Regions from separate parts of the Leisingera sp. ANG-DT genome, predicted to be linked through region 2. Evidence: riboswitches for the same ligand, from Rfam matches in the RefSeq annotation. Region 2 holds a riboswitch; the other holds the start of a gene.
What was found. A riboswitch is a leader RNA that binds a small molecule or an ion and turns the genes downstream of it on or off. The one in region 2 is predicted to bind thiamine pyrophosphate.
Positions count from the first base shown of each region.

Region 1: it holds a riboswitch for thiamine pyrophosphate, as region 2 does, so the genes downstream of both, thiC (phosphomethylpyrimidine synthase ThiC) here and thiB (thiamine ABC transporter substrate binding subunit) in region 2, are expected to answer to the same signal.

Region 1 covers NZ_JWLE01000048.1:2,887-7,593, reverse strand. Annotated here, with positions in the region: gene bioB (biotin synthase BioB) at 1-667, opposite strand, end outside; TPP riboswitch at 880-1,008, shown strand; gene thiC (phosphomethylpyrimidine synthase ThiC) at 1,146-2,960, shown strand; gene RA21_RS21150 (FAD-dependent oxidoreductase) at 2,957-3,925, shown strand; gene thiS (sulfur carrier protein ThiS) at 3,894-4,091, shown strand; gene RA21_RS21140 (thiazole synthase) at 4,093-4,707, shown strand, end outside.
Region 2 covers NZ_JWLE01000005.1:329,158-333,864, forward strand. Annotated here, with positions in the region: gene RA21_RS06855 (thiamine/thiamine pyrophosphate ABC transporter permease ThiP) at 1-1,183, opposite strand, end outside; gene thiB (thiamine ABC transporter substrate binding subunit) at 1,159-2,136, opposite strand; TPP riboswitch at 2,169-2,260, opposite strand; gene aroC (chorismate synthase) at 2,494-3,594, shown strand; gene RA21_RS06870 (MerR family transcriptional regulator) at 3,672-4,088, opposite strand; gene RA21_RS06875 (cation transporter) at 4,162-4,707, shown strand, end outside.

The DNA.
Region 1 (4,707 bases), on a different contig from region 2:
CCGAATCCGGGTGCACCTCCAGCGTGGCCAGCGCCAGCATCATGTCGATGCGGTCCAGCTGCTTTTCCCCCATGCCAACGATGCCGCCGGAGCAGACCTTGATGCCCGCCTCACGCACCCGGTTCAGGGTGTCGATCCGGTCGGCAAAGGTGCGGGTGGTGATGATCTCGGAGTAGTAACGCTCCGAGGTGTCGATGTTGTGGTTATAGTAATCCAGACCGGCATCGCGCAGGCGGAACACCTGTTCCTCGTCCAGCATGCCCAGGGTCATGCAGGTTTCCATGCCCAGGTCCTTGACGCCCTGCACCATCGCCTCAAGTGCGGCCATGTCTCGGTCCTTGGGCGAGCGCCAGGCGGCCCCCATGCAATAGCGCGTCGCGCCGCCTTCCTTGGCTTTCTTGGCCTCGGCGATCACCCGCTGCACCTCGATCAGCTTGGAGGCAGAAAGCTGCGCGCCGTTGCGCGCCGACTGAGAGCAATAGGCGCAATCCTCGGCGCAGCCGCCGGTCTTGATGCTGAGCAGCTTGGATTTCTGCACCTGGTTGGGATCGAAATACTGCCGGTGCACGGTGTGCGCCTGAAACAGCAAGTCCATGAAAGGTTTGTTATAAATCGCTTCCGCTTCCTCGCGGGTCCAGTCGGTGCGGATGGGTGCAGCGTCCAGCATGCTGTCTCCTGTTCTCTATACCTGTTGGCCATGCGCGGATGGCGTTTCCGGTTTTATAGATAATTTTGCAGCCTTCGATCAAGCATCAAAGCTGCGCTGCAGCGATTTGCCCCAACCCGGCGCCAATAAGGCCAATACTGAACTGATATTAATGCCAAAAAATAATCTACAAAGATTCCGGTTGACGCAAACCCCGCACCTCCCCTAGCCCTATAGGCACGCAGGGGAGTCCCGCCCAAGGGACTGAGAGGCGTCATGGTGCGGAGGATCCCGGACCGGCGGCGCGACCCTTTGAACCTGACCCAGTTGATACTGGCGTAGGAAGCAAGAAGCATCGCACGGCGCCCCGGCGGCAAGCGGTGTTTCGGACAGGCAGCATGCGTGCACCGGCCGTACACCGGCTGTACACCCCCCTGCCCGTTTTCCTCCGTCCCGGCTCAATTGGTGTTTTTGAACCGAAGGCCCGGAGGAACACCAGATGAACGTCCCCAACCCGAAAATCACCACGGGCGCATTGCCCGCATCGCGCAAGATCTACGTCAGCGGCGAGGTCCATGAGGACATCCGCGTGCCGATGCGTGAGATTGCCACCCACCCCACCGCGGGCGAGGCGCCGCTGCCGGTCTATGACAGCTCCGGCCCCTATACCGATCCGGAGGTGCTGACCGACATCCGCCAGGGCCTGCCGCAGCTGCGCCGCCAGTGGATCGAGGCGCGCGGCGACGTCGAAAGCTACCAGGGCCGCGACGTGAAACCGGAGGATAACGGCTTTGTCGAAGGCGACCGGCTGACGCCCGAATTCCCGGTGAAGCCCGCCCCGCTGCGCGGCAAGGACGGCAAGGCGCCGACCCAGCTGGCCTATGCGCGTGCGGGCATCATCACGCCGGAGATGGAGTTCGTGGCGATCCGCGAAAACCAGCTGCGCGAGCTGTCGCCCTGCCACGCAAACCGCGACGGCAATGACTTTGGCGCCAACATCCCGGACTACGTGACGCCGGAATTCGTGCGGTCCGAAATCGCCGCCGGTCGCGCCATCATCCCCGCAAACATCAACCACCCGGAAATCGAGCCGATGATCATCGGCCGCAATTTCAAGGTGAAGATCAACGCCAACATGGGCACCTCCGCCGTGACCTCCTCGATGGAGGAAGAGGTCGACAAGCTGGTCTGGGCGATCCGCTGGGGGGCCGACACGGTGATGGACCTGTCGACGGGCCGCAACATTCACAACACCCGTGAATGGATCGTGCGCAACTCCCCGGTGCCGATCGGCACCGTGCCGATCTACCAGGCGCTGGAAAAGGTGAACGGCATCGCCGAGGACCTGACCTGGGAAGTGTTCCGCGACACGCTGATCGAGCAGGCGGAACAGGGCGTCGACTACTTCACCATCCACGCGGGCGTGCGGCTGCACATGGTGCCGATGACGGTGAACCGGGTGACGGGGATAGTCTCGCGCGGCGGCTCGATCATGGCGAAGTGGTGCCTGCATCACCACAAGGAGTCGTTCCTCTACGAGCATTTCGAGGAAATCTGCGACATCTGCCGCCAGTACGATGTGTCCTTCTCGCTGGGCGACGGGCTGCGCCCCGGCTCCATTGCGGACGCCAATGACGAAGCCCAGTTTGCCGAGCTGGAAACCCTGGGCGAGCTGACCAAGATCGCCTGGGCCAAGGATTGCCAGGTGATGATCGAGGGGCCAGGCCATGTCGCCATGCACAAGATCAAGGAGAACATGGACAAGCAGCTGGAGTGCTGCCACGAGGCGCCGTTCTATACGCTGGGGCCGCTGACCACCGACATTGCGCCGGGCTATGACCACATCACCAGCGGCATCGGGGCGGCGATGATCGGCTGGTTCGGTTGCGCGATGCTGTGCTACGTGACACCGAAGGAACACCTGGGCCTGCCCGACCGCGACGATGTTAAGACCGGGGTCATCACCTACAAGATCGCCGCCCATGCCGCCGATCTCGCCAAGGGTCTGCCCGGTGCCCAGCGCCGCGACGATGCGCTGAGCCGCGCGCGGTTCGAATTCCGCTGGGAGGACCAGTTCAACCTGTCGCTGGACCCGGACACCGCGCGCGAATTCCACGACCAGACCCTGCCGAAACAGGCCCACAAGGTTGCCCATTTCTGCTCCATGTGCGGGCCGAAGTTCTGCTCCATGCGGATTTCGCACGACATCCGCTCCGAGGCGCAGAAAGAGGGCATGGAGGCAATGGCCGCCAAGTTCCGCGAAGGCGGCGAGCTGTATGTGCCTGCCGCTGAAGCTGCGGAACCGGCGGAATGATCACCATCGCCGGTGCGGGGCTTGCCGGTCTCGCCTGCGCCTATGAACTGGCGCAGCGCGGGGCCGCGGTCACCGTCTATGAGCGGGGCGAGACGCCCGGGGCTGGCAGTGTCGCGCGCTTTGCCGGCGGCATGCTGGCACCCTGGTGCGAACGCGAAAGCGCCGAAGCAGAGGTGATCACCCTCGGCAGCCGCGCCTTCGGCTGGTGGGCCAAGGTCACGACCGTGCACAGGCGCGGCACGCTGGTGGTGGCGCCTGCCCGCGACCGGGCAGAGCTGACCCGTTTCGCCCGCCGCACAAGTAGCCACCGCAGCGTGGACGGAGCGGAGATCAGCGCGCTGGAGCCGGCATTGGCGGGACGGTTTGCGCAAGGGCTGTTCTTTGAGGACGAGGCGCATCTGGACCCGCGGCGGGCGCTGCGGGACTTGAGCACCAAGGTGCAGGAGCTGGGGGTCGAGATCCGCTATGGCTCACCCGCCCCGGCCCGCGTCACGCTGGATTGCACCGGAATGGCGGCACCCCTGCCCGCCTTGCGTCCGGTGCGCGGCGAGATGGCCATCCTGCATTGCACGGAGCTGGAAATCCGCCGCACCCTGCGCCTGCTGCACCCGCGGATGCCGCTCTATCTGGTGCCCCGCGATGATGGGTATTTCATGATCGGCGGCACCATGATCGAGAGCAGTTCCGACCGTGCCGTCACGCTGCGCTCGCTGAGCGAGCTTTTGAGCGCGGCCTTTGCCCTGCACCCGGGCTTTGCCGAGGCCGGCGTCGTGGAAACCGGCGCGGGCCTGCGCCCGGCCTTCCCCGACAACCTGCCGCGGCTCACTGAACAAGACGGCACGCTTTACCTCAACGGGTTGTACCGCCATGGCTTCCTGCTGGCGCCCGCGATGGCGCAGCAGGCCGCGGACCACCTGCTACCGGAGACTTCAGATGAAGATCATCGTGAACGCCAAACCGCATGAGGTTTCGGCAAGTGACCTGCAATCTGCCCTGCGGGAACTCGGCTTTGCCTGTTCCTCTGTTGCGACCGCTCTGAACGGCACATTTGTTGCCCGCGGCCAGCGGGCAGAGGTGCAACTGGCGGAGGGCGACCAGTTGGAAGTCCTGGCCCCGATGCAGGGAGGCTGAGATGGAATTCTACGGAACAGAGATCACCTCGCGGCTGCTGTTGGGCACCGCGCAATACCCGTCGCCTGCGGTGCTGGCGGAGGCGGTGAAGGCCAGCGGCACGGAGATCATCACCGTGTCCCTGCGCCGCGAAACCGCCGATGGATCCGGCACCGCCTTTTGGCAGGAGCTGCAGAAGACCGGCTGCCGCATCCTGCCGAACACAGCGGGCTGCCATTCGGTGCAGGAGGCGGTGACAACGGCCCGCATGGCGCGGGAGCTGTTTGATACGCCCTGGATCAAACTGGAGGTGATCGGACACTCCGACACGCTGCAGCCGGATGTGTTTGGTCTGGTAGAGGCCGCGCGTATCCTGAGCAGCGAAGGCTTCCAGGTCTTCCCCTACACCACCGATGATCTGGTGGTGGGTGAGAAACTCTTGGAGGCGGGCTGCGAAGTGCTGATGCCCTGGGGCGCGCCGATCGGCTCCGGCCAGGGGTTGCGCAACCCGGACGCCTTGCGGGCGATGCGAGCGCATTTTCCGGGGGTGCCGATGGTTGTTGATGCCGGGATCGGGCGGCCCTCGGACGCGGCCCAGGCGACGGAGCTGGGCATGGACGCGGTGCTGTTGAACACT
Region 2 (4,707 bases):
TGACCAGCGCCGTCACCGGCAGCGCCAGCGCAAACGGGTCCGCAATGGGATAGATCAGAATGAACAACCCGGTGCCGATCACCAGCGGCGAGGCCGCAAGGCCGAGGATACCCGAAAGTTCGGCGATGCCGCTGCGCCCCGCGGCAGCCGCAGCGGCCATCGGCAGGGCCAGCATCAGCAGAATCACGGTGCTGAGCGCGGCAACCAGGATGGAGTTTCCGGCGGCCTGCCAAACGGAGCCTTTTAAGGCAGCCAGCCCCGGCAGACCCGCCAGCACGATTGCCGCCAGCGGCAGCAGCAAAAACGCCGCCGACAAGACAATCCAGAACCCGTCCAATCCGCGCGCCAGCAACCCCTGCCCGTCCCAGCGCTGCACAGCCCGGTCAAGCCCGGCCCCAAATCCTTCGCCCGCCGACACCCGCAACGCCACCAGCGCGGCGGCACCGGTCAGCAGCAGCTGCAGCCCCGACAGAAGCGCCGCGCGGCCGAGGTCGAAATCAAAGCGGAACGCCTGATAGATGGCGAGTTCGATGGTGGTCGCCCGGGGGCCGCCGCCCAAGGTCAGCGCCACCGCGAAGCTCGACAGGCAAATGGCAAAGACCACCGCCAGCGCGCCGGGCGCCACCCGCCGCAGCATCGGCCCTTCCAGCAGCCGCCACATCGCCAGCGGCCCGGCATCCAGCTGCGCCGCCAGACGGAAACGCTCGGCAGGAATTTCCTGCCAGCCCTGCAGGATCAGACGCGTCGCCAGCGGCAGGTTGAAGAACACATGCGCCAGCACCACCCCGTGCAGCCCGTAGATTTGAACAGGCTCTAACCCAAGGAAAATCAACCCTTGGCTCAGCCAGCCGGCCCGGCCAAAGACAGCCAACAGACCAAGGATCGCAACAATTACAGGAAGAATGAAGGGCGCGCCCAGCAGTGCAATCAGCAGCGTCCGCCCCGGGAACCGCCGCCGCGCCAGCCCGCGGGCGACGGGAATGGCAAGGCCGACGCTCAAGAGCGCCGACAGACTCGCCTGGGTCAGCGTGAACCGCAGCGCCGCCCAGTCGCTAACGCCAAACCCGGTGCCGGCCTCGGCCCGCAGGGCAACAGCCCCCAGCGTCCCCAGAATCAGCGCCGCCACCAGCAGGGCAGCGGCGCTTCCGGGAAAGGCGCTTACTGGCTGAGCGCGTCCAGCCATTCGCCCAGCGCCGCATCGCGCACTTCTGCCGCTTCCGTTTCGCTCAGCAGCAACGATTTTTCAGGCGCGATCAGGGTGCCGAATCCTTCCGGCAGGCCTGCCGCCGGGGTCACCGCCGGATACATCCAGTTGGTGGTCGGAATGATCGACTGGAACGCATCCGACACCATGAAGGCCAGGAACTGGTCGGCCAGCTCCGGCTGGTCGCTGTTCGCCAGTTTGCCGGCCACCTCCACCTGCATGTAATGCCCCTCATCAAAGGCCGCTGCCGCCTTGGAGCCGTCTTCCTCGGCAATCAGGTGATAGGCCGGCGAAGTGGTATAGGACAGCACCATGTCGGCCTCACCCTCCAGGAACATGCCATAAGCCTCGGACCAGCCCTTGGTCACGGTCACGACGTTGTCAGACAGGCCCTTCCAGATCTCCGGCGCCTCGTCGCCATAGGCGGCCTTGACCCACAGCAGCAGGCCCAGACCGGGGGTTGAGGAGCGCGGATCCTGGATGACGATCTTCTTGTCGCTCGCCGCCAGCGCCTTGAAATCCGCAGGCGCCGCGGCATCGGCGTTATGGACAAAGGCAAAGTAGCCCCAGTCATAGGGCACAAAGGTCGCGTCGTTCCATTCCACCGGCAGCGCAAACTCGGCGCTCACGGAATGCTCTGCAAACAACCCGGTTTCCTTGGCCGCCGCGGTCAGGTTGGTATCCAGCCCCAGCACCACGTCCGCGTCCGAGCGTTCGCCCTCCAGCTTGACCCGCGCCAAGAGCGCCGCGCCATCGCCTGCGCCAACCAGTTTCAGGTCGCAGCCGCAAACCTCCTCAAACGCCTTTTCCACTGCCGGGCCTGGGCCCCAGTCGGAAACAAAGCTGTCATAGGTATAAACGGTGAGTTCGGGCGTTTCGGCAAAGGCTGCCGAGGCGCCAAGCAGTCCCGCTGCAAATGCAAGATGTTTCATGCCATCCTCCTTTGCGGCTTTGGGCAAGGGTGGAGGCTGTCCAGTACCTTCCCTCCGCCGGTGTGATCCGGTTCAGGTTCAACGGGTGTCATCTCAGCGCTTGCGCGCACCCCGAGGTGGCGCGGACATTATGCCCCGGGCGCGGCAATGACAAGCCAAAGCCCCGTCAGGACCTATGACCCTTTGCAAACTGGACCGCCGCCCGCGCCGATCCTGTGTTCTTCCAGCTGAAAATATCCCGGGGGAGCCGCCCCAGGCGGCGGGGGCAACGCCCCCTCTCGCCTTTGCCGCAGAGGAATCCGCTTGAGGCACAGGCCCCTGCCCGCTAAGCACGTCCCGCAAAGGAGACCGCGCCTCATGTCGATGAACAGCTTTGGACACCTCTTCCGCGTCACCACCTGGGGCGAGAGCCACGGGCCCGCGCTAGGCGCCACCGTCGACGGCTGCCCGCCGAACGTGCCGCTGGAGCCGGAAATGCTGCAGCAGTGGCTGGATAAGCGCCGCCCCGGCCAGAACAAGAATACCACCCAGCGCAATGAGCCGGACGCGGTGAAGATCCTCTCCGGCGTGTTCGACGGCATGTCCACCGGCACCCCGATCCAGCTGATGATCGAAAACACCGACCAGCGCTCCAAGGACTACGGCGAGATTTCCCAGACCTTCCGCCCGGGCCACGCCGACATCACCTATTTCCAGAAATACGGCAACCGCGACTACCGCGGCGGCGGCCGCTCCTCGGCGCGCGAGACCGCGGCGCGGGTGGCAGCCGGCGGTGTTGCACGTGAAGCAATCAAGGCACTGGTGCCGGGGCTGGAGATCAAGGGCTACATGACCCAAATGGGCGAGCTGGAGATCGACCGCAGCCGCTTTGACTGGGACGCGATTGAACAGAATGATTTCTGGATCCCCGACGCTGGCGCAGTGCAGGAATGGGAAGACTACCTGCAGGCCCTGCGCAAGGCGCATGATTCCGTTGGCGCCGTGGTTGAGGTTGTTGCCCGGGGTGTCCCCGCAGGCATCGGCGCGCCGGTTTATGGCAAGCTGGACACCGATCTGGCCGCCGCGATGATGTCGATCAACGCCGTGAAGGGCGTCGAGATCGGCGAAGGCATGAACGCCGCGCGCCTCAAAGGTTCGGAAAACGCCGACGAGATTTTCATGGGCGAAAACGGCCCTGAGTATTCCTCCAACCACGCCGGCGGCATCCTCGGCGGCATCTCCACCGGGCAGGATGTTGTGGTGCGCTTTGCGGTCAAGCCAACGTCGTCAATCCTCACCCCGCGCAAATCGATCCGCAAGGACGGCTCCGCCACCGAGGTGATCACCAAGGGCCGCCACGACCCCTGCGTCGGCATCCGCGCGGTGCCGGTGGCCGAGGCGATGATGGCCTGCGTAATCCTCGACCACCTGTTGCTGCACCGCGGCCAGATCGGCGAAAACCAGGGCCGGATCGGCTGAAGGTAAGGCTCTAATAAGCGCCAATTCGCATTCTCAAGGGTGAAGCGTGCAGATGCAGGCTTCGCCTTTTTCGTTCCTCAGCCGTGGTCGCTGCCGCATTGCCCGTGATCGCCCAGCGCCGACAGCACCTTGCAATCTCCGCCCTGCCCGTGGCCGCACAGATGGGTGATGCGCTCCAACTCCCCCGCCAGCCGCTCCAGCCTGGTTATCCGCGCCCGCACCGCATTCAGCTGCGCCTCGGCGATGCGGTGCACCTCTGAGCAATCCTCTCCCAATTGTCCCTCGATCGACATCATCACCTTGATGTCCTCCAGCGAAAACCCAAGGTCGCGGGCATGTCTGATAAAACCCAGCGCGTCCATGCCGTCCTGCCCGTAGCGGCGCTGGTTGCCGGCATTGCGGCCCGGTTGCGGCAGCAGGCCGATTTCCTCGTAATAGCGGATGGTGGGCACCTTCACGCCGGTGGCCTTGGACAGCTGGCCGATGGAAAACATCGCAATGACCTCTTGATGCTCTAGTGACTAGAGGCCCTACATTGATATCGAATCAGGAATGAGGACAAGAGCAATGGCAGGCTGCTGCAATCACAACGCAAGGTTCGACGGGGTATCGGACGACTACAAACGCAGGCTTTGGCTAGTGATCGCCATCAACGCCGGCATGTTCGCGGTGGAAATGGGCGCGGGGCAGATGTCCGGCAGCCAGGCGCTGAAGGCGGACGCGCTGGATTTTCTGGGTGACGCGCTGACCTATGGCATCTCATTGGCGGTGATCGGCGCCACCCTGCGCACCCGCGCGCTGGCGGCCCTGGGCAAGGGCATCAGCCTGTTGCTGATGGGCGCCTGGGTGTTTGGCTCCACAGTGTACCAGGTGTTTTACGTCGGCGTGCCGCAGGCGCAGATCATGGGTGTGATCGGCTTCATGGCGCTGGCGGCCAACCTGATCTCGGTCATGCTGCTGGCCCGCTACAAGGACGGGGACGCCAATGTGCGCTCGGTCTGGCTCTGCTCGCGCAATGATGCGATCGGCAATGTGGCGGTGATGATTGCCGCCCTGGGGGTCTGGGGCACCGCCACCGGCTGGCCGGACCTCATCGTGGCCGGCATCATGGGC